Regions from separate parts of the Kribbella deserti genome, predicted to be linked through region 3. Evidence: riboswitches for the same ligand, from Rfam matches in the RefSeq annotation. Region 3 holds a riboswitch; each other region holds the start of a gene.
What was found. Region 3 has a riboswitch for cobalamin ahead of cobN (cobaltochelatase subunit CobN). Riboswitches for the same ligand answer to the same signal wherever they lie in the genome.

Region 1 (7,628 bases), on a different contig from region 3:
GGCCACCGACGTCTTCCATGGCCGGATCACCTTCCCGGCGGCGGAGGCGAGCGCCGTACTGCAGGGCTGGGCCGAGTACCTCCGCACGGCCACCGCGGACCTCACGTCGATCGTGGCGCTGGCCAACCCGTTCGCCGGTGGGCACGAGGCCCCGGTGGAGATCCACGTGGTGTTCGATGGCGACGACACCGAAAGCGCTGCTGAGGCGATCGACCCGATTCGGCGGCTCGGTACGGTGCTCGACGACAACGTCACGCTCAAGCCGTACGCCGACACGCTCGAGGAGGGCGTGGTCCCGCCGCCCGGCATCCAGATCGTGACGCGAAGCGCCTTCGTACACCGGGAATCCGTGTCCGCGGCCCTGGCCACCCTCGCCGAGGTAGGCACCTCCGAACGGTCACCCGCGATCGCCATTCGCAGCGTCGGTGGCGCCGTGTCGCGAGTGGCCGAGGACGCGACGGCGTACGCGCATCGCCAAGCGGAGTTGATGATCGTGACCGCGACGGTGGGCCCGAAGCCGGTGATCGAGGCCACCCGGCCAGGCCTGGACGCGATCTGGGGGCGGCTCGCGCCGAACACCAAGGGCGTCTACGCGAACTTCACCGCCTCGGCGACCGATGACGAGGTGGCCGCGATCTACCCGACCGCGACGTACGAGCGGCTGGCGACGGTCAAGCGCCAGTACGACCCGAACAACCTCTTCGCCGGCAACCACAACATCCGCCCGGCGTAACCCCTTCGGTTGCGTTCATTCGTCGGATTCCGCCCTCAGCTCAGCTGACCTCCACCCGCGAGCCGGCGGGTGGAGGGCGGAGGCCGACGAAGAACGCTGAGTGCGGGACGAGCGCGGCCTCGGCAGGACCAGCGGGGTGCCGGTGAGGGGATCCGGGATGACCGCGCAGGGCAGGCCGAAGACGTCCTCGACCAGGTCCGCCGTCACCACCTCGGACGGTGGGCCTTCGGCGACCACTTGGCCGTGTTTCAACGCGATCAGGTGGTCGGCGTACCGGCTGGCCAGGTTCAAGTCGTGCAGCACCAGCACCACCGTCTTGCCCCGGTCCACGTTCAGATCGCGAACCAGGTCGAGCACCTCCAACTGGTGGGCCAGATCGAGGAAGGTGGTCGGTTCGTCCAGCAGCATGATCTCGGCGTCCTGGGCGAGGGCGAGGGCGATCCACACCCGCTGGCGCTGACCACCGGACAGCTCGTCCAGCGAGCGATCGGCCAGCTCCAGGGTGTCCGTGGCCCGCATCGCTTCCAGCACGGCCAGTTCGTCCTGTTTCGACCACTGACGGAACCACCGTTGATGCGGATGCCGCCCCCGGCCGACCAGGTCCGCCACGGTGATGCCGTCCGGCGCGATCGGCTGCTGCGGCAGCATGCCGAGCCGGGTCGCGAAAGCGCCCGCGGCCAGGCGAGTCACGTCTACGTCGTCCAGCAGAACCACCCCGGTACGAGGCGCGAGCAGCCGGGCCAATCCGCGAAGCAGGGTGGACTTGCCGCAGGCGTTGGCCCCGACGATCACGGTGACCCGTCCGGCCGGGATGTGGACCGATAGATCCGCGACCACCGGTTCGGCGTCGTACGCCAGAGTGAGGTGCTGCGCTTGCAGGGACATGGATCAGCCTCCCCGCCCGACGCGATTCGCGCGGGCCATCAGGATGAGCAGGTACGGCGCGCCGAGAAAGGCCGTCACGATGCCTACCGGCAAGGTGGTCGGCGCGAAGATCTGGCGCGCCACCAGATCCGAAACCACCACTAGTAAGGCCCCGATCGCGCCCGAGGTGAGCAGGCCGATCACGCGTTCCGCCAGTAGCCGCCGGGTGATCTGCGGCGCGACGAGGGCGACGAACCCGATCGGCCCGGCCGCCGCCGTGGCGAGCGCGGCGAGAGCCACCCCGGCGAGGATCAGCAGGCCGCGGGCCAGTTCGACCCGGCCTGCCAACGTACGAGCGAGGTCGTCACCCAGTTCGAGCAGCCTCAGCTGGCGGGACAATCCGACGGCCAACGGGACCACAACGAGCAAGGTGCCACCCATTAGCGCCGCGTGCGCCCAGGTCCGGCCGGACAGACTGCCCGCCAGCCACAACGAGGCACTCTTGGCCGTGTAGATATCGGCCAGCGTGAGCAGGTACGACGTTGCCGCGCCGGCCATGGCGGTGATACCGATGCCCACCAGAACCAGGCGATATCCGGCCACGCCGCGACGATAGGCCAGCAGATAGATAATCGTTGCCGTCGACAACGAACCGAGCAACGCGCCGACGGGGATCCAGCCCGCGCCACTGCCGAGCACGGTGATCATCACGACGGCGGCGAGCGCGGCACCGGCGTTGATGCCGATCAGATCCGGGCTCACCAGCGGATTACGCGCCAGCCGCTGGAAGATCGCACCCGAGATCGCGAACGCCGCACCGACGCCCATCCCGACCAGGACGCGCGGCAGCCGGCTGTTCACCACCACGTCGGTCATGATCAGGGAGCCGTTACCCGCAAGGGTGTTGAGCACATCCGCCAGCGGAATTTCGTAGTCGCCAAGCGTCAGCGACACCGCCGCCACAGCGAAGGTCAGCACCCACGCGATCGAACCGGTGACCAGGCTGACCAGATCCACCCGCGCCGAGACCGGCCCGGAACGCAGTACGACCAGGCGGTTCACAGTTCGGCCAGCTTCCGGCGGCGGACCAGCGCGATGAACAGCGGCGCGCCGACCAGCGCGGTCACGATGCCCACCTGGAGTTCACCGGGCCGGACCACCAGACGGCCGATGACGTCGGCGAGCAGCAGTACGGTCGGCGCGAGCACCATCGACCATGGCAGGATCCAGCGGTAGTCCGAGCCGACGATCGCCCGCGCCATGTGCGGAACCGTCAACCCCACAAAGGCGATCGGCCCGGCGATGGCGGTCGCCGTACCGGCCAGCGCCATCACCGCGAGGGCGGCGATGAGGCGAACCAGGTTGACCTTGGTACCGAGGGTGCTGGCGAGTTCGTCACCGAGCGCGATCTGGTTCAGCGAACTGGCCAGGCCAAGCGCCAGAACGGATCCGGCCAGGATGAAGATCCACGCCTGGCTGATGGTCGGTACGTCGGCACGCCCGAGCGAACCGACCACCCAGAAGCGGAACTCGTTCAACGTGGAGATGTCGAGCAAGGTGATCGCGGACGTGACCGAGCCGAGGAATGCCGAAATGGCCGCGCCCGCGAGCGCCAGCTTCACCGGGGTGGCGCCGCCGCGGCCGGCCGAGCCGACCAGGTAGACCACAACGGTTGCCACCAGAGCACCAGCCATCGCGAACCAGACGTAACCGCTGAGGCTGTGGATGCCGAGCAGGCCGATCGCCACCACGACCGCGAGGGCGGCACCGGCGTTCACCCCGAGGATGCCCGGCCCGGCGAGCGGGTTCCGGGTCACGCCCTGGATCACCGCACCCGCGAGACCGAGGCCGGCGCCCGCGAGCAGGCCTGCCATCGTGCGGGGAAACCGCAGGTACCGGATCACGCGGTCGGTATCGGAACCGGTGAAGCCGCGCGCGGCGGCGTACACCTCGTCGGGTCCGAGGAAGCGGTCACCGACCATCACCGAGACCACGACCACACCGGCCAGCACGGCCAGGGCGATCAGCAGACCCGCCGCACGCTGAGCCTGGAACCTCACTTGACCAGGTCGGGATGGATGATGCCGGCGATCAGCTCGGTGGTGTGCGCACCCCGCACACCGGCCGAGTGATGCGCGAACAGGAACGGCTTGATCCGCTTGTTCCGGACCGCCTTCAGATTCGCCAGCGCCGGGTTGTTCATCAACGCGGCCACCTCCGCGGCGGCGTCGGCCTCGGTCATCGTGGCGTCGCAGCAGTCACTCACCAGCACGTAGTCCGGATTGCGCTTGATGAACTCCTCCATGCTGATCTTCACGTTCCGCCGGGAGGTGAGATCGGCGAAGGCGTTCACACCGCCGGCCTCGCGAATCAGCACGGTGCCGAAGTCCGGACCGCCCGAGACGGTCATGCCGCCTTCGAGGTTGGCCCGCAGGATGGCGACCGTCGGCCGGTCGGCCCCGGCCACTTTCTGGCGCACGGCCGCGATCCGGGTCTTCTGGTCGGCGACTACCGCTTCGGCCCGTTCGGACACCCCGAAGATCCGGCCGAGGTCGCGCAGATCGGCGTACACGTTGTCCATCGAGACGGTCTTCGGGTCGATCGCCTCGTCCCCGAGACCGTCCGCCGTCGGGCAGAGCGGGCTGAAGATCCACGTCCGCACGCCGAGTTCGGCCAGGCCCTTGCGTGCGCCGAAGCTCGCGTCACTGCCGTTGCTGCTGAACACGTCGTTGAACCCGGACAGCACGAAGTCCGGATTCTGGCTGAGCAGCTCCTCGCGACTGGGCAGGTTCTTGTAGTACTTCCGGGACTTCTGGGCCTCCGCGTACTCGGGCAGCACCACCGCGTCCAGGTACGCCGTACCGACGAGGCGGTCCGAGATCCCCAGCGCATGGGCCATCTCGATCGCCGGCTGGTACGCCGCGAAGACGCGCTTGGGTGGGCCATCGACGGTGACGTCCAGGCCGCAGTTCCGCACGGTGATGGCGGCGGCCCCGGTTTCGTCACCCGCCTGGGCGGCACCACCGCAGCCGGCGACCAGGCTGCTGCCAACGGTCAGCGCGGTCAGAATCAGGACAGGTTTCAGCAACGCACCAACGGCCATAGGACCGCTCCTCCAGCACCTCGTGGACGGGTCTGACGCGTCGTAGCCGGTCTCCTGGCTGACGGGATACCTCGTGCGCCGACGGGCCTTCCCAGTTGCTCACGCAACCAGTGACCCCTGCTGGGCAGGGTGGCCGATGCACTTCCCGATCACAGTGGCGAGGGCCGCGCCGGTATCTCACCGGCTTCCCGAGCACCACGACGGCGCCACGGTAGCCCATGCCGACATTGATAGACTAAATGTCTACGATTAGACTTATCGTATGAGTGAGCCGACGTACGTCGATCCGCGGTCCGGGCGCGACTACCCGCTGGAGGTTTCCCGCTGGCGCGGGGACGATGGCGCACCGCTGACCGTGTCGGCGCTGCCGGGCATCGGCCCCGACGAGATCGACCCGGGCGTTCGCTCGTTGTGGCGGTATCGTGCCGCTCTGCCCGGCGACATCCGCGAACCGGTCACCCTCGGCGAGGGATGTACGCCGCTGGTGGATCAGCGCTGGGGCGACGCCGACGTGCTGTTCAAGCTCGAGTGGTTCAGCCCGACGGGCAGCTTCAAGGACCGCGGTACCAGCGTGATGATGTCGTACCTCGCGGGCCAGGGCATCGACCGCGTGATCGAGGACAGCTCCGGCAACGGTGGTTCCTCGGTCTCGGCGTACAGCGCTCGCGCCGGCATCCAGGCCCGCATCCTCGCGCCCGAGGGCACCTCCCCGGCGAAGGTGCTGCAGAGTCGCGCGTACGGCGCCGAGGTCGAACTCGTCCCGGGCGACCGCGAGGCCACCTCGGCCCGCGCGCTGGCGGAATCAGCCGAGACGTACTACGCGAGCCACAACTGGCATCCGTTCTTCCTGCAAGGGACCAAAACCCTGGCCTACGAACTCTGGGAGGACCTCGGCTTCCGCGCGCCCGATGCCGTCGTCACCGTGGCCGGGGCGGGCAGCATCGTGCTCGGGTGCGACCTGGGCTTCTCCGAACTCCTCGCGGCCGGGCACATCCCCCGGCTGCCAAGGTTGCTCGTCGCCCAGCCGGAGGCGTGTGCGCCCATCGTCGGCGCGTTCCACGATCAGCCGGTGGAGTTCACGCCGACGATCGCGGAGGGTACGGCGATCCAGCGGCCGATCCGGTTGCCCGAGGTGGTCGCGGCCATCCGGCGATCCGGCGGGGACCTCGCGGCCATTCCGGAGGCCGGCATCGCCGGAGCGGTACGGCGCCTGGCCTCGGTCGGGCTCTACGCCGAACCGACCAGCGCGACGGCCGCCGCGGCGATCGAGGTGTTCCGCGCCCGCGGGCAGATCCGCCCGGGCGAAACGACCGTGGTGATCCTGACCGGGTCGGGGCTGAAGGCAACCACCCGGATGGCCGAGGTCTTCGATGCCTGAGCTGACTCGATTGACTGAGGACGAACTACTGCTGCGCGAGGCCGAGACCATCGTTGTTGCGCTGGGCAAGATGTTTCCCGGCGTCTGCGAGGTGGTGCTGCACGATCTGCGCCGGCCCGACAACGCGATCCGCGTGATCGAGAACAACCTGTCCGGACGGGCCGTCGGCGCGCCCGCGACCGAGCTCGGGCTGGCCCGGGTCGAGGACCCGGACTACCCCAGCGTGATCCAGAACTACCCGAACAGGTTTCCCGACGGGCGCCCGGCCAAGAGCACCTCGATCGGCCTGAAGAACAGCGCCGGCGTGTACGTCGCCGCGATCTGCCTCAACCTCGACGTATCCCTGTTCTCCACGGTCGCGCGGGCCCTCGGCAACCTGGTCCAGACCGATTCGCCCGAGCAGCCGCTGACCGAGAACCTGCGGGCGCGAACCACCGGCGAACTGCGTTCCGTCGTTGAGGAATTCGCCGCCGCGCGAGGTCGAATGCCCCGCGATCTGGAAGTTGCCGACCGCAAGGAACTGCTTCGATCCCTGAAGGAGCAGGGCTTTCTCGAGGTGAAACACTCGGTTCCGGCGCTGACCGAGATCCTCGGCATCTCCCGCGCCACCGTCTACAACTACGTGAGGTGACCATGTCCTCCGCAACCACCCGCACGCCGTACCTGCGGCTGGACTCCGACCGCGTCGTCCGCAACATCCAGCGCCTTCGCGATCAGCTCGCGCCACTCGGCGTACCGCTGCGGCCGCATCTGAAGACGGCGAAGTCGGTCGAGGTCGCACGCCTGCTGTTCGACGGTGGCACCGGGCCGATCACGGTATCCACGCTCGCCGAGGCGGAGGGCTTCGCGGCCGCGGGGTGCACCGAAATCCTTTATGCGGTGGGGATTACGCCCGCGAAGCTACCGGATGTGGTCGCGTTGCGCCGAAGCGGGGTTGACCTCGTCGTACTGCTGGACAGCGTGATTCAGGCTGAGGCCGTCGCCGCCGTATCGAACGAGTCGGGCGTGCGTATCCCGGCGCTGATCGAGATCAACTGCGACGACCATCGAGGCGGGGTCGAACCGGATTCGCCTGAGCTGATCGCGATTGCCCGCGCGTTGAGCGACGGCGGCGAGGTCCGCGGGGTAATGACTCATGCCGGGGAGTCGTACTTCTGCTACACCGAGGCCGAACTGGTCAAAGCGGCGGAGAACGAGCGCTCGGTCGCGGTGCGCGCGGCGGAATCCCTTCGTGACAAGGGCTTCGAGGCTCCGGTGGTGAGCGTCGGATCGACCCCGACAGCGCACTTCGCGCGGGACTTGACCGGCGTCACGGAAATCCGCGCCGGCAACTTCGTCTTCTTCGACCTGGTAATGGCCGGTATCGGCGTCTGCACCGTCGACGACCTCGCGCTCAGCGTGGTCACCACCGTGATCGGGCATCGGCCGGATCAGGGCTGGATCCTCACCGACGCGGGCTGGATGGCGACGTCCCGTGACCGCGGTACCGCGCGACAGGCGGTGGACCAGGGCTACGGGCTGGTCTGTGCCGAAGGCGGCGAGGTCATTGC
Region 2 (7,628 bases), on a different contig from region 3:
GCGCAGGTGCTGCTGCCACCCGAACAGGACGTCGCGGCAACCGCGATCGGCAACGCGAAACGGCTGGCCGACCAAGCGCTTACGGACGTGCGCCAGTCCGTCGACACGCTGCGCCGCGACCGGGCGCCGTTCGTGCTGGGGCCGGCCCTGCGCTCACTGGCGGCCGATCTCGAGGTACTGCCGTTCGAGCTGGAACTGACCATCACCGGCGACGAGCACCGGTACTCCGGGCAGCAACTGGTCGCCCTGTACCGCGCCGCCCAGGAAGGGCTCACCAACGTTCAGCGCCATGCCGGCGCCCAGCACGTACGACTCACGGTAGAACTGGGAGATCGGGCGGCCGAGCTGACGCTGGACGACGACGGGATCGGCCCTCCGATCACCCCCGGCAACGGTCTGCGCGGTGTTCGCGAACGGGTCGAGCTGGTGAGCGGCCGGCTGAACCTGCTCGAAGCCCCCGGTGGTGGCACGCGGCTGGCGATCACCCTGCCCCGCGCGGCGAACGGAGAGGCCTGAGTGGAAACGGACCCGATCGACACGATCCGGCTGCTCGTCGTCGACGACCAGGAACTGATGCGGGACGGCCTGACCGCGATCCTTGAACGCCAACCGGGGCTGGACGTCGTGGGCACCGCGGCCGACGGCGCCGAAGCGCTACGACAGGTCGAGGCCCTGAGCCCGGACGTCGTCCTGATGGACATTCGGATGCCGGTGCTCGACGGGATTCAGGCGACCGCCGAGATCGCGCGCATCCGGCCGAGCGTCAAGGTCCTGATCCTGTCCACGTTCGACGACGACGAGTACGTGCTGCAAGCTCTGCAGGCGGGCGCGGCCGGCTACCTGCTGAAGAACCTGCCCGCCCGCGACCTCGCCGAAGCGATCCGGTTGACCCAGCGCGGCATCGTTCAGCTGTCACCCGCCGCCGCGGCCAAGGTCGTCGCCGTTCTCACGGCCGCCGCCGCCCGGCCCGCCTCCCGGCCGGTGCAGCCGCAAATCGCGCGGCTGACCGACCGGGAACGCGAGGTCCTGCGCCTGGTCGCGCTCGGTGCCAGCAACCGGGAGATCGCCCGGGAGCTGATCATCTCCGAGGGCACCGTGAAGACCCACATCTCCAGCATCCTCGGCCAGCTGAAGCTACGAGACCGAACCCAGCTCGCCGTTTTCGTTCACCAGCACAACTCCGGCTAGTCCCAGCTGAGGCCGGATCCGGTCTGATACTCGATGACGCGGGTCTCGAAGAAGTTCTTCTCCTTCTTCAGATCCATCACCTCCGACATCCAGCCGAACGGGTTGCGGGTCTCGCCGAAGATCGGCGCGAGACCGATCTGCTCGGCCCGCCGGTCGGTGATGAAGTGCATGTACTGCTCGCAGAGCTCGGCCGTCAGCCCGAGCATGCCGTTCGGCAGGGTGGCCCGGCCGTAGGCCACCTCGAGCTCACACGCCTCGGCGAGCATCTGCCGCACCTCGGCCTGGAACGCGTCCGTCCACAGGTGCGGGTTCTCCAGCTTGATCTGGTTGATGCAGTCGATGCCGAAGTTCAGGTGGATCGACTCGTCGCGCAGGATGTACTGGTACTGCTCGGCGATACCGACCATCTTGTTGCGCCGGCCGAGCGACAGGATCTGCGCGAAGCCGGTGTAGAACCACATCCCCTCGAAGACCACGTAGAACGCGATCAGGTCCCGCAGGAAATCCGTATCGGCTCCCGGCGTACCGGTGCGGAAGTCCGGATCCTCCAGGTGCTGGGTGTACTTCAGCGCCCAGGCGTCCTTGTCGGAGATCGACGGCACCTCGCGGTACATGTTGAACAGCTCGCCCTCGTCGAGACCGAGCGAGGTGCAGATGTACTGGAAGGTGTGCGTGTGCACGGCCTCCTCGAAGGCCTGGCGCAACAGGTACTGCCGGCACTCGGGATTGGTCAGCTGCCGGTAGACCGCGAGCACGATGTTGTTCGCCACCAGCGACTCGGCGGTCGCGAAGAAGCCCAGGTTGCGTTTCAGCATCAGCCGTTCGTCCGCGGTGAGGCCGTCGCTGCTCTTCCACAACGCGATATCCGCCTGCATGGACACCTCGGTGGGCATCCAGTGGTTGTTGCACCCGGCAAGGTATTTGTCCCAGGCCCACTGGTACTTCAGCGGCAGCAGCTGGTTCACATCCGCGCGCGAGTTGATCATCGCCTTGTCGCTGACCTCGACCCGGCCGGCGCCGAGGGTGATCTCGCCCAGCCCGGTGACACTCACTGGCAGGCCTCGCAATCCTCGTTCTCGATCGAGCAGACGTCGGCCGGCTTTAGTGGTGGCGGTGGCGGTGGCGGTGGCGTCGGCGCCTGCGTTGACGTTGACGTTGGCGGGGCGACGGGTACGGCGTTGAGGCGGCCGTCGGTGCCCTGAAGGGTCGACTTCTCCACGTGCGTGGCGGACAGCGAACGCAGGTAGTACGTCGTCTTCAGGCCGTAGCGCCAGGCGGACCGGTACAACTCGTCGAGCGCCTTGCCCGAGGGCGCCGCCATGTACAGGTTGAGCGACTGCGACTGGTCGATCCACTTCTGACGGCGAGAACCAGCCTTGATCAGCCAGAGCGGGTCGATCTCGAAGGCCGTCGCGTACAGCTGTTTGAGGTCGGCCGGAATCCGGTCGATCCGCGCGAGCACACCGTCGTACAACTTGAGATCGGAGACCATCGCCTGGTCCCACAGTCCGCGCGCCTTGAGATCCTTGACCAGATAGGGATTTGCGACGGTGAACTCGCCGGACATGTTCGACTTCACGAACAGGTTGCGGTAGATCGGCTCGATCGACTGGCTCACCCCGCAGATGTTGGAGATCGTCGCGGTCGGCGCGATCGCCAGCACGTTGGAGTTGCGCATGCCGTCACGGCGTACCTTGGCCCTGAGGGTGTCCCAGTCGAGCGTTTGGCCGGTGTCGACGGTGAGATCGCCGTTCCTTGCCGTGCGCAACAACTCCAGCGAGTCGATCGGCAGGATGCCCTGGCTCCACAGCGAACCGTCGTAACTGGCATAACGCCCGCGCTCAGCGGCCAGCTCGGACGAGGCCTCGATCGCGTGGTAGCTGATCCGTTCCATCGAGATGTCGGCGAATTCGACCGCCGCTTCGCACTGGTAGGGGATTCGCAGGGCGAAAAGCGCGTCGGCGAAGCCCATCAGGCCGAGGCCGACCGGCCGGTGCCGCTGGTTGGCTCGCTCGGACTCGGGCGTGGAGTACAGGTTCACGTCGATGACGTTGTCGAGCATGCGCACGGCCGTCCGCACGGTCGCGCGGACCAAATCGGCGTCGAGGCCGTCACTGGTCAGATGGGCGACCAGGTTGATCGAGCCGAGGTTGCAGACGGCGGTCTCGTCGGCGCTGGTGTTCAGCGTGATCTCCGTGCACAGGTTCGACGAGTGCACCACGCCGTCGTGCTGCTGCGGGGAGCGCAGGTTCGACGGGTCCTTGAACGTGATCCACGGATGGCCCGTCTCGAAGAGCACGGTCAGCATCCGCCGCCACAGGTCTACCGCGCGGATCCTGCGGAAGACCCGGATCTCACCGCGATCGGCGGCGGCCTCGTACTCGGTGTAGCGCTTGGCGAAGGCCTCGCCGTACAACTCGTGCAGGTCGGGTGTCTCGTCGGGGGAGAAGAGCGTCCACGACTCGTCCGCCTCGACTCGCTGCACGAACAAGTCGGGCACCCAGTTGGCCGTGTTCATGTCGTGGGTCCGGCGGCGCTCGTCGCCGGTGTTCTTGCGCAGGTCGAGGAACTCGCCGATATCGATGTGCCAGGTCTCGAGATACGCGCAGACCGCGCCCTTGCGCTTCCCGCCTTGATTGACCGCGACGGCCGTGTCGTTCGCGATCTTCAGGAACGGTACGACGCCCTGGGACTCGCCGTTCGTGCCGCGAATCTTGGCGCCGATCCCGCGCACGGGCGTCCAGTCGTTGCCGAGACCACCCGAGTACTTCGCGAGCAGCGCGTTGTTGCGAATGCCGGAGAAGATCGCGGCGAGGTCGTCCTCCACCGTGGTGAGGAAGCACGAGGACAGCTGCGGACGGGTGGTGCCGGAGTTGAACAGCGTTGGCGTGGAGGACATGAAGCGGAACGAGCTGAGCAGTTCGTAGAACTCGATCGCGCGCGCCTCGCGGTCGTGCTCGCGCAGCGCCATGCCCATCGCCACGCGCAGGAAGAACGCCTGCGGCAGCTCGAACCGGACCTTGTCGATGTGCAGCAGATACCGGTCGTACAGCGTTTGCAGCCCGAGAAACGCGAACTGCAGGTCCCGCTCGGGCCGGATCGCCCGGGCCAGCCGGCCGAGGTCGAACCCGGCCAGCGCCGGATCGAGCAGACCCGCCGCGATACCGGTCTCGACGTACGCCGGGAAGTACTCGACGTAGGCCGCGGCCATATCGGCCTGGCTCGCCTGGCGCGGTTCGCCGTGCACGCGGCCGAGCGCCTCCCGGCGGATCCGGTCGAGCAGCAGCCGGGCGGCGGCGAACCCGTACTCCGGCTCGGTCTCGACGAACGAGCGCGCGGCCATGATCAGCGCCTGCTCGATCTCGTCCTGGGTGATGTCGTCGTAGCAGGTGGCCAGCGTCTCCGTCAGGATCAGCTCGGGGTCGACCGAGCCGAGCCCGGCAGCGGCCTCGGCCACGATCAATCGCAGTCGGTCCATTTCCAGCTGAGGGCTGACGGTGGTGCTTCGGGTGCTGCTTGCGGTGCTGCTTTCGGTGGTGCTTCGGGGGACCGAAGTGATGGTCAAAGCTCTCTCTCCTCGCGAGTGCCTCGGGCGGCGCGCACCGGCGGTGCGCGCGCCAATGGCAGGTCTTCGGACTCCCGGGCATACCTCTCGGTCCTACCGGCCGTCGCTTCCCGAACCTGGCTGGTCCAGTGCTGTCGGCGGTTCCTGCTGGAACCGTTGGACGGCTGTCGTTCCCGGTCACCGCTGCGGGGCAGTTCCGGTTTTCCACCGGATTCCCTCTTACCCCTGAACTACTACACCTTGTGGTGCTAGTCGCTCAGGACCACTAGCGGTAGTGATGCTAGCCGCGCGCTGGGCAAATCTTGGCCACCGGCACACGCGTGTCGCCGCCGAGTTCGGCCGCCGGTCAGGCCGCCACGGCCAGTCAGGCTGGTCGGGCCGGTGGGTCGCCAGGGTGGGTCAGGCCGCCAGGGCGTGCAGGTCTTGCAGTGTCATGATCTCGGAGCCGTGGTGGATCAGCTCGCGGTTCAGCTGCAGAACGACGTGGCCGAATGGTGATGCCGCGTCCAGTCCGGTGGCCTGGCTCAGGCCTATTCGCATCACATCCTCCTCAGGCAGTTCGGCTATCGACTGCTGCCAGGCCTCGACCCAGTGCGTGAGCCAGGCGACGGCATCACGCGCGTTGCCGTGCAGGGTGATGTCCGTCCGGCTCTGCCTGCTCTCGCCGAAGGTCCACTCCCAGCGCTCGAAGAACGTCTCGGTCAGATGCGCGATCAGCCAGGCGATCGTCCGTGGCCCGCGATGATCCGGCTCGTTCGGCCATTGCGCCGTCCACTCGCCTGTCCCGTGCAGGCGGAAGCGGCCCGCATAGTGCCGCCGTACGACGGTCAGCGCCTCTGGAGTTGGGCGCCAGAAGTATTGCTCATCGGTCAATTCGGCCAGTCGCCCCGACAGGACGAGCCAGCTGAACCCGAGTTGCCCTCGCACCATCGCCATCGCCGACTGCCGGTGCAGGATCTCCCAGTCAAACGGCTCTGGCATGCCACTTCTCCTCACCCCGTATCGAACGTATGTTCGAAGTATTGTTGGCGAAGATGGCGAAGTCAAACCCTTGGCGTGTCGATCACGCGTTTGACTGCAGCCGTCTGCTACAAGCGTGCGCCCAGGTCCTGCCGGCACGTGAAAACGCCCGGGCCTCGCGTGGAGGACCCGGGCGTTGGTGGTGTTGTCAGCCCTCGCAGGGGGAGAGGCGGTCCTTCACCGATGAGCTGAAGTGGCTGCTGTAGATGTAGGTGTTGCTGTTCGTCTTGTACCAGAGGTTGTTGTAGTCGTTGTAGAGCCAGCAGGCGAGCGCGACCGTACGGCCGGATGCGATCGTGCCGGTGTTGCGGCACGCCTCGTACGGCCCGATGCGGTTCGGCGCGGCGCTGGTGGTCCGGGCGTTGTGAATCCACCCGCCACCTGGCATCGCGTAGCACTGGATCGCCGCGCCGGTCTCGGCGGCCGGGGCCGCCTCGGCGACGGTGCCGCCATGGATCGCGGGCACGGCGGCAACGACGGCGGCGAGGGTCAACTTGCTCAGGCGGTTCATGCACTCTCCGGTTTCAGGCGACGGCCGATCAGACCGCCAGAACCTACAAGCGTTTGACCTCCGCCATCGGTACGTGTCCGGGACCTGCCATGCCGTGGCAGGATTCCCAGCCATGCGGATACGACCAGCCGAGAGTGCCGACGCTGCCCCGATCGCCAGCCTGCTGGACGAGTTGGGTTATCCCCAGGACGGCGTGCAATCAGTCGAGGCCCGCCTCAAGACCTTCGCCGACAACCCCGCCAGCATGGTCCTCGTGGCCGAACAGGCCGTCGAGCAAGCGACCGAAGCTGCCGAGTTGCTGGGCGTGATCGCCGTACATGTCAGCCCCTTCTTCGAGAAGGATGGCTCCTGGGCCCGGATCGTGGCGCTGGTTGTCGCGGACCAAGCGCGCGGCCGCGGTATCGGCGCAGAATTGGTCGCCGCCGCGGAGGCCTTCGCCATCGAACGCGGCTGTTCCCGCATGGAGGTCACCAGCAGCGACCGCCGCGCGCGAGCCCACGACTTCTACCTAGCCCGCGGCTACCTCGACCAGGCAGGCAAGTCCTCCCGCTTCCTCCGCGACCTCTGAGTTTGCGCCCTGCGTCTCACTGGCGTGCGGTGTCGCTAGATCGATCCGGTATGGAGCGTTTGGCCTGGATCCGCTTAAGGCGGGCGGGAATCGGGTGGGATTTGGCCGGGTTTCGGGAGGTCCCGCACGTCCCGCGCCGGGTTGGCGCGGACGCTGCGCAGGCTTATCGCGCTTCGCATCAGGCTGGCCACCCGCCACCCGCCACGTGCCACGCGACGGGCTGCCGCGCTGCGGGCCAGGGTTGCCGTGCGCCACGCGTCGAGGTTTGGCGGGCTGTGGGTCGGGTTGGCTGCCAGTTGGACCGCGTGGTTGGTGATCGGGTGATTGCGGTCGGCTGCCGAGTTTTTGTGCGAGTACCTGGCTGCAACCGGGTAGCGGTCAAACAACTCGGCAGCGGGCACCCCAAAACCCGGCAGCCGCGCAAAACCCCGGCAGCCGCGCAAAACCCGGCAGCCGCGCCGAACCCCGGCAGTCGCGCCGAACCCCGTCGCGGTGTGTCCTGCGCGTGGCTAGCCATTGGGCTGGTGGGTTACCACCTCGGAATCCGAGGTGGTAACCCACCTCGACGGTGGCCAGCCACTCTGCCGGGCGCACCTCGGCGGGCCTCGCTGGGCACACTCCCGCCGACCATCGCGGTCCGGGGCCAGACGCGTCCGCGCGGCGGGGCGTAAGCGAGAGAAGTTAGGGGAGCAGGGTTTCGCAGAGGGCTGTGAGGCGGTGGCGGAGGGGGTGGGCTCGGGTGGCGAAGGTGCGTTGGGCGGTGGCGTAGCCGGCTT
Region 3 (7,628 bases):
TGAACGGGTAGACCAGCGGCAGGTTGCCCAGTACGGCGTCGGGCGCGCAATCGGCGGCCATGCCGATTCCCTTGCCTGGCAGCCACTCGAGCGTGCCGTGCTTGCCGAGGTGGACGACCGCGTGCGCGCCGAACCCGCCATCGGAAGGCGCGGCCTCGAGCCAGCGATAGGCCGCGAGGTAGTGATGCGACGGCGCCATCTCCGGGTCATGGTAGATCGCGACCGGGTTCTCGCCGAAGCCCCGGGGCGGCTGGATCATCAGTACGACGTTGCCAAATCTCAACGCCGCAAGCGCAATCGCCGACTCCGGCCCGGAGTTGTCGACGTACAACTCGCCGGGCGCGTCCCCCCACGCCTCGGTCATTGCCTCCTGCAACGAAGAAGGCACCGCGCCGAACCACTTCGCGTACGTGGACAGCGGGATCTTCGCGACAGCGTTCGCGAGCTGCTCGTCGGTCAGCCAGTCGACGTCATGCCCACCGGCGGTGATCAGGCGGTGGATCAGCCCATCGGCGCCGTCACTGCCCTGCAGTTCGGCGAGATCCAGATTGCCGAGGTCGTAGCCGGCTTCCTTCAACTGCCCGAGCAGTACGACGGCGCTGGCGGGGGTGTCGAGGCCGACGGCGTTACCGATCCGGGCGTGCTTGGTCGGGTACGACGACAGCACCAGCGCGAGCTTCTTGTCCTTGGGCTCAACGTGGCGCAGGCGGGCCTGGGCGACCGCGATTCCGGCCAGCCGCGCGCAGCGTTCCAGATCCGGCGCGTACGACGCGATGCCCTCGGCGTCGTACGCCTTGAACGAGAAGGGAATGCTGATCAGGCGGCCGTCGAACTCCGGGATCGCGACCTGGGTGGCGGCGTCGAGCGGGCTGATCGCGGCGTCGCTCGCCTCCCACACCTCACGGGTCGACGTCAGCGCGAGGCCCTGGATCAACGGGATGTCGAGTGATGCCAGCGCGCCCGCGTCCCAGGCGTCGTCGGCGCCACCCGCGCTCGCGTCGGCCGCGACCGTGCCGCCCGCGGCGAGCAAGGTCGTGACCAGGGCGTCGCATTTACTCAACAGGCCGAACAGCTCGGCGTTCTCCTCCGACGACGGGTCGAGCCCACGCAAGGTGCCGCAGTAGACCGGCAGGGCCTGCGCGCCGGCGGCCTCGATCGCGTCGGCCAGCGCATCCACGAAGGCGGTGTTACCGCTGATCTCGTGCGCCCGGTAGTACACGACGCCGATCACGGGCCGCTCGTCCGGCACGAAGGAACGGCCTTCGCGCACGCCGTACGTCGGCAGGGTCTGCGGCGGCTCGAAGGTGTCACCGGTGAGCAGCAGGGTGTCGCGCAGGAACGCGGCCAGGTTCGCCAGGTTGGCCGAGCCGCCTTCGCGCAGATAGGCGAGGGCCTCGGTGACGGCACCGGCGGGCACGGTCGACAGCGACATCAGCTCGGCGTCGGGCGCGGCCTCACCGCTGAGCACCACCACCGGAAGGCCCGAGGAGATGACGGCGTCGAGGCCCTCCTCCCAGGCGCGGCGACCGCCGAGCAGGCGGACCACTACGACCTCGACGCCGTCAAGCAGGGTGGGCAGCGAGTCGAGCTCGACCCGCGCCGGGTTCGCGACCCGCCAGCCGGTATCGGCCTGGGCGGCCGCGAGCAGATCGGTGTCCGCAGTGGAGAGCAGGAGAAGATCGGGGGTGGCCGAGGCCATGTTCCGGCGTCCTTCCTCGGGGTGTCCGCGCCCCGGGTGGGCTGATCCGACGGCGGCAGTTCCTGACTCCCCCGGGTTACGGGGTCACAGTGGCGGGACCGTCCCGGACTTGCACCGGGTTCCTGCATTGCCGTCGATGACGTCCCGAACTCTAGCCGACCACCGCCCCTCCTGCTGCCTGCGGCTGGCGAGCCGCCAACGCCGAGGCCTTGACGTTCGCACGTGCCTGCTCAAAACTCTCGAAAGCGTGAAACTGCGCATTCAAAGCTCTAATGATCATGTTCGGGCATGAGTGTTGTACTAAAGGAGCGCCGATGAGTCGTTTGTGCACCGCCCTGCTACTGGTGGCCGGCCTGCTGGCCACCGCCACACCACCCGCCATCAGTCCAGCAAGCGCCGCGACAGTCGAAGCTGAAGAAGTCAACGCCGCACCAGCCGTAGTGCCCGCCCTGCAGCAGTGGACCGGCGGCACCGGGCAGCTGAGGCTCCGCCGCGACCTGCGAGTCACTCTGCGGCCCGCCGACGCGGTGGCACTTCGCGAGGTCGCCGGGCAGCTCCGTGACGACCTGCGGGCGATCACCGGCTGGAGCGTTCCGGTCGTGGTCGAGTCCCGTCCGACCGCGCGCGACATCGCCGTACGGCTGGATCCCGCCGCCAACGTCGGTCCCGCCACGGCAGTCGCCGCGAAGGAGGGCTACCAGCTGGACACCACCAACGGCGTACGAATCGTGAGCCGTACGACGACCGGCGCGTTCTGGGCGACGCGCAGTCTGCTGCAGATGCTGGTGCGCCAAAGCCCCGGCGAGGCCACGGTTCCGGTGGGTAGCGCGATCGACTGGCCGAACTATGCCGTGCGTGGGTTCATGCTCGATGTCGGACGGCGTTGGTTCGACCAGAAGTACGTCCGCGACTACGTCCGCTACATGAGCTGGTTCAAGCTCAACACCTTCCAGATCCATCTGAACGACAACGAGATCACCGCGCCCGGTGGTGACTGGTCGAAGGCACAGTCGGCGTTCCGGTTGGCCTCGGACAATCCACGGTTCGCGGGCCTCGCGGCGAAGGACGGCTCGTTCAGTCGCGCCGACTGGGATCGGCTGGAGTCGGTGGCGGCGGATCACCACGTCACGATCGTGCCGGAGATCGACGCACCCGCCCACGCCCGCGCGTTCATCGAGTTCGATCCAACCCTCGGGCTCAACGGCGGCAACTCCGACCACCTCGATCTGACCAAGCCGACAACGACCGAGTTCATGAAGCAGGTGTTCGACGAGTTCATCCCGTGGTTCCGAGGGCCGGCCGTACATGTCGGCGCGGACGAGTACCCGAGGGAGTACGAGCCGCAGTACCGCCAGTACTTCAACGACATCACCGCGCACGTTCGCAGCCTCGGCAAGACCGCTTCGGCGTGGGGCAGCTTCTCGGTGATGGCCGGCAGCGCGAACGGCTACGACCGCGACGTCACGATCAACTCGTGGAACAACAGCTGGTACGGCCCGAAGGCGGCGCTGGCCGACGGGTATCCCCTGATCAACACGAACGACGCGTTGCTCTACATCGTGCCGTTCGCGAACTACTACCACGGTCGCGGGCTGGACGGCCGCTGGCTGTTCGACAACTGGCAGCCGAACGTCTTCGCCGGTGGGCAGACGGTCGACGCCGCCGACCCGCTGCTCCGGGGCGCCATGTCCGCGGTCTGGAACGACCTCGTGCACGCTGACTACGACGAGCTGGACGTGCATGGGCTGGTCGAACCGGCCTTCGGCGTTCTCGCACAGAAGATGTGGCGGGGCGCGGAGCCCGGTCTGTCGTATGAGTCCTTCATGAGCAGGGCTTCCGCTTTGGGCATCGGACCCGGCACCGAGATGATCGCGACCACGCTGCCCACGGCCGGTGATCCGCGGCTCGGCATCACGGCCGGCGCCGTCGCCCCGCTCGCGGCGGGCGAGTCGGCCACCTTGTCGGCGACTGTCACGAACCGCGGCGGTACGACGTTGACCCGGGTGCAGCCGGCCGTCGAACTCGCCGCCACGGGTGTCTCGATCGAACCACTCAGCGCGGGCGACGGAGATCTCGAAGCCGGCGAGTCCGCCGTTTGGAGCTGGCGGCTCACCGCACAGCGGACCGCGCCGAGTGCCGCCGCACCAGCCGTGCTGCGTGTCTCGGCGTTGCATCGCGGCATCCACTTGCGGTCCACGACGCAGACGGCCGTTCGTACCGTGCCGCCCGCTCCCGAGGGGCTGCGGCACCTCTCCTTCACGGCGACCGCCTCGGCCTCGTCCGTGGAGGCGGGTCTGGATCGGCTGGCCGCCCGGCACGTCAACGATGGCGATCTGACCACACGGTGGGCGTCCGGTTATGCCAACGGCGAGTGGCTCCAGCTCACGCTCGCGCAGCCCGCGCGGGTCAGCTCGGCTCGCTTGTTCTGGGAGGCGGCTTGCGCGTCGGCGTACCGGATCCAGGTTTCGGCCGATGGGACCAGTTGGCGTGACGCGGCCACGGTCGGCACGTCGACCTGCAAGGACGACACCGTCACGCTCAATGCGCCCGAGCCGGTCAAGTTCGTGCGGATGCAAGGTGTCACCCGCGCGACGACGTACGGCTATTCGCTGTACGAGTTCTGGCTTTACGGGTCCTGAGGTCCGTTAGCTATGGGCGGCGTAGTGGGCGGCTAGGAGGTCGTGGGCCCAGTCGTTGCGCAGATCGCGCCAGACCGAGTGGATGTGGTTTCCCTCGTCCTGGGTGTTGTCGTACTCCAGGAGGAACGTCGGGCCGGCGATCGAGTAGTAGTGGCCTTCGCCTGGTTTCGGGCTACCCGCCCAGGCGAAGGTCAGCTGCTCGATGCCCGCGTCGGTGATGTCGTGCCACGCGCGCTGGGCGATCGGTTCGGCCGCGCGGCCGACGTACTGGTCGACCAGGCGGGTGAACAGGTCGCGCTGGCGCGGATCGAGTTCGCCGTACGGCAGGCCCTTGTGCAGCAGGCCCGGATCCGCGACCGGGTCGAACCGGGTGAGGATGTCGTCCGGCGCGTCCGGGGAGACGATCGCGAGCTCCCGCTGGGCTGGTTCGAGCGCGGCGAGCAGGTCGCGGGCGAGCCACTCCTCCGCCGCGAGGAACCGCCGGCCGGTGTGCGGGCCTTCGAGCACGGTCGTCGGCTCGGAACCGAAGAACTGCGGCGTGATCGAAACGCCCGCGGCGGTGACGGTCTGGTGGAGGGCCAGGTGATGGCCGTTGAGCCGCCAGGCCCACGGCTCGTCGCCGGCGGGATCACCGAGGATGCGCAGGAAATACCGCTGGTCCTCGAACAGGTCGACGGTCGAACCCGGCGCGAGCTGCGGGAGGTTGCGCCGAATGCCCTCGGCCGCGATCACGCCTAGTGCGTCGGTCAGGCCGCGCTCACTGCAGGCGATCTCGATCAGCCGCCGCGCGAGCACTCGCTGGTCCGCGGTCATCTCCCCGAGGGTCAGCCCGGGACGAGCGCCCGGCAGGTACGTCCACTCGAGCCGGTCGTCCACATCGAACGGCGCCCGGATCGCGCTGCTCTGCGCCTCGTCGAGCGTCTCCAGCAGTTCGAGCGTGACATCGCGCAGCAGATCCCTCATGAACGGCCTCCCAATCCGAAGTTCCCCGCGACCCTAGACGCCGGTTGGCTCATTCCGGGGTCAGAGCCAGGCGGAGCGTTCGCGTGGCGTGGGGGTGTAGTCGCACCACTGGTCGAACGGCCGATCGAGCTTGTAGCGGTAATCGGGCTGCCGGAGCAGGACCCGGGTCTCGGCGTTGTCCGGATTCGACAGGGTCTCGAAGAACCGCACGGACCACTTGAACCAGCGCATACAGAACAGCCGCATCGTCAGACCGTGCGAGACCAGCAGGATGTTCCGCGGCGCGTCCGCGCTCTCGAAGTCGCGGTGCATCGTCTCCAGGAACGTCGAGACCCGGTCGTACACGTCCGACCCGGACTCGCCATGCGTGAACCGGTAGAAGAAGTGGCCGTAGGAGTTGCGCAGTTCTTTCTGGCGGAGGATGTCGGCAGTGTCCTGGTAGTTCGCCCAGTCCTGTTCCCGCAGCCGCGGCTCCTCCCGGGCAGTCTCGACCAGGTCGTCGATGCCGAGGCCCTCCAGGGTTTGCAAAGCCCGCAGGTACGGCGAGACGTAGACGCGGACGGGCTCGTTCTCGAACAGCTCGCGCAGTTCCGCGCCGGTTTTGGCCGACTGCTGCCAGCCGTGTGGGGTGAGCGGAATGGCGTGGTCTGGCACGCGCTCGAAGATGCTTTTGTCCAGGTTGGCCTCGGACTCGCCGTGCCGCACCAGCGCGATCCGCAGCGGCCGCTTGCTCAACCCCATCAGGAGGTCCCCTTCCTACCGGTACGGAAAGACAGCACCACGGCGGTGGCCGCGGCCGCAATCGCGACGCGCCGGGCGAGGTCGGCGGTACGGCGGATGTCGGGTACGCCGGGGCGCGGGCCGTCGCCGAGCGTGCCCCGGTCCTCCACCTCGTTCCCGTAGGTGTTCGAACCGCCCAGGCGAAGCCCGAGCGCTCCGGCGAACGAGGCCTCCACCGGTCCCGCGTTCGGACTCGGATGGCCGGGCGCGTCGCGACGCCAAATCCGCCAGGCCTCGGCAGGCCTTCCCGCGACCAGCCCGGTGAGTACGGCGCACGCCCGGGCCGGCAGGTAGTTCGCCACGTCGTCCAGCCGAGCCGAGGCCCAGCCGAACTTCAGGTACTTCGCCGAGCGGTAGCCCACCATCGCGTCGAGCGTGTTGACCGCGCGATAACCGACAAGCCCCGGTACGCCGAAGGCGCCTCCCCAGAGCAGGGGTGCAACGCAAGCGTCCGAGGTGTTCTCCGCGATCGACTCGACCGTTGCCCGCGCCAGTTCCGCTGGAACCAGGTCTGTCGCGTCGCGGCTGCAGAGGTGGCTCAGGCGTTTGCGAGCGGCAGGCATGTCCCCGGCGTCTAGGTGCGACGCCATGATCTCGGCTTCCCTCTCGAGGCTGCGACCGCCTAGAACCGCCCAAGTGGCTACGCCAGTCGCAAGGGCCTGAACCACTGGATGGCGGTTGGCCAGCTTCTCGACAGCTAGACCGGCGGCAGTCGCCGTACCGACCAGCACGACCGTGTACGCCGTACCGGCCGCGCGGGAGTCGGCGTACATCCGTTGTTGCAGCGCCGCGGCGGCCTGCCCGTACCCGGCTACAGGGTGGTAGCGCTCCGGATCACCCAGAACACGATCCGCCACGAACCCCAGTACCAACCCGATCCCACGCGCTACGAACACCCGGGCAGTCTGCCAGGCCCGTGAAGGCGCAGGGTTTTCCATCGTGGGAAAACCCCGGGGATCCGGCAGGCGGAGCTGCGGCGGATATGCGAGGGTGGCGGGCATGGGAATTACGGAACTGCTCGAGGGCGTGGCCGGGACCGGGGAGTTCGGGGTCTGGCTCGGGCGGATGGACGGGACCGCGGTTTTCACCGCTGACGCGGACCGCACGCACTACTCGGCCAGCACGATGAAACTACCGGTGGCGATCGCGATGATGCGCGAGGTCGAGGCCGGGCGGCTCGACCTGGACCAGAAGATCACCGTGCACAACGACTTCCCGTCGGCGGCCGGCGGCCGGTTCGGGCTGACCGAGGCGAACGACGATTCGAAGACGGTCTGGCAGGAGATGGGCAACGAGGTCACGCTGCGCTGGGTGGCCACGAACATGATCACCGTGTCGGGCAATCTCGCCACCGATCTGGTGCTCGACCTGGTCGGCATCGACAAGGCGAACGCCGTGCTGGCCGAATTCGGCTCGGGCCGCAGTGTGATCCAGCGCGGTATCGATGACGTCCGCGCCCGCGACGCCGGTATCAACAACGTGATGAGCCCCGCCGACCTGGCCGCCGTACTGGTGGCCGTTGGCAACAACAAGGCGGCCTCGGCCGG

Region 1: it holds a riboswitch for cobalamin, as region 3 does, so the genes downstream of both, ACFFGN_RS26200 (ABC transporter substrate-binding protein) here and cobN (cobaltochelatase subunit CobN) in region 3, are expected to answer to the same signal.
Region 2: it holds a riboswitch for cobalamin, as region 3 does, so the genes downstream of both, ACFFGN_RS30755 (ribonucleoside-diphosphate reductase subunit alpha) here and cobN (cobaltochelatase subunit CobN) in region 3, are expected to answer to the same signal.

Annotation. Positions count from the first base shown of each region.
Region 1 is NZ_JBHLTC010000035.1:133,791-141,418, forward strand. It holds gene ACFFGN_RS26180 (FAD-binding oxidoreductase) at 1-733, shown strand, start outside; gene ACFFGN_RS26185 (ABC transporter ATP-binding protein) at 749-1,618, opposite strand; gene ACFFGN_RS26190 (FecCD family ABC transporter permease) at 1,622-2,659, opposite strand; gene ACFFGN_RS26195 (FecCD family ABC transporter permease) at 2,656-3,657, opposite strand; gene ACFFGN_RS26200 (ABC transporter substrate-binding protein) at 3,654-4,700, opposite strand; cobalamin riboswitch at 4,728-4,915, opposite strand; gene ACFFGN_RS26205 (pyridoxal-phosphate dependent enzyme) at 4,963-6,078, shown strand; gene ACFFGN_RS26210 (helix-turn-helix transcriptional regulator) at 6,071-6,709, shown strand; gene ACFFGN_RS26215 (alanine racemase) at 6,712-7,628, shown strand, end outside.
Region 2 is NZ_JBHLTC010000039.1:170,155-177,782, reverse strand. It holds gene ACFFGN_RS30770 (sensor histidine kinase) at 1-516, shown strand, start outside; gene ACFFGN_RS30765 (response regulator transcription factor) at 517-1,188, shown strand; gene ACFFGN_RS30760 (ribonucleotide-diphosphate reductase subunit beta) at 1,185-2,240, opposite strand; gene ACFFGN_RS30755 (ribonucleoside-diphosphate reductase subunit alpha) at 2,237-4,753, opposite strand; cobalamin riboswitch at 4,794-5,035, opposite strand; gene ACFFGN_RS30750 (DinB family protein) at 5,153-5,734, opposite strand; gene ACFFGN_RS30745 (hypothetical protein) at 5,922-6,284, opposite strand; gene ACFFGN_RS30740 (GNAT family N-acetyltransferase) at 6,397-6,852, shown strand; gene ACFFGN_RS30735 (3-methyladenine DNA glycosylase) at 7,534-7,628, opposite strand, start outside.
Region 3 is NZ_JBHLTC010000018.1:204,217-211,844, reverse strand. It holds gene cobN (cobaltochelatase subunit CobN) at 1-1,699, opposite strand, end outside; cobalamin riboswitch at 1,736-1,879, opposite strand; gene ACFFGN_RS14280 (family 20 glycosylhydrolase) at 2,014-4,338, shown strand; gene ACFFGN_RS14275 (DUF3500 domain-containing protein) at 4,345-5,301, opposite strand; gene ACFFGN_RS14270 (phosphoglycerate mutase family protein) at 5,362-6,042, opposite strand; gene ACFFGN_RS14265 (cobalamin biosynthesis protein) at 6,042-6,977, opposite strand; gene ACFFGN_RS14260 (serine hydrolase) at 7,081-7,628, shown strand, end outside.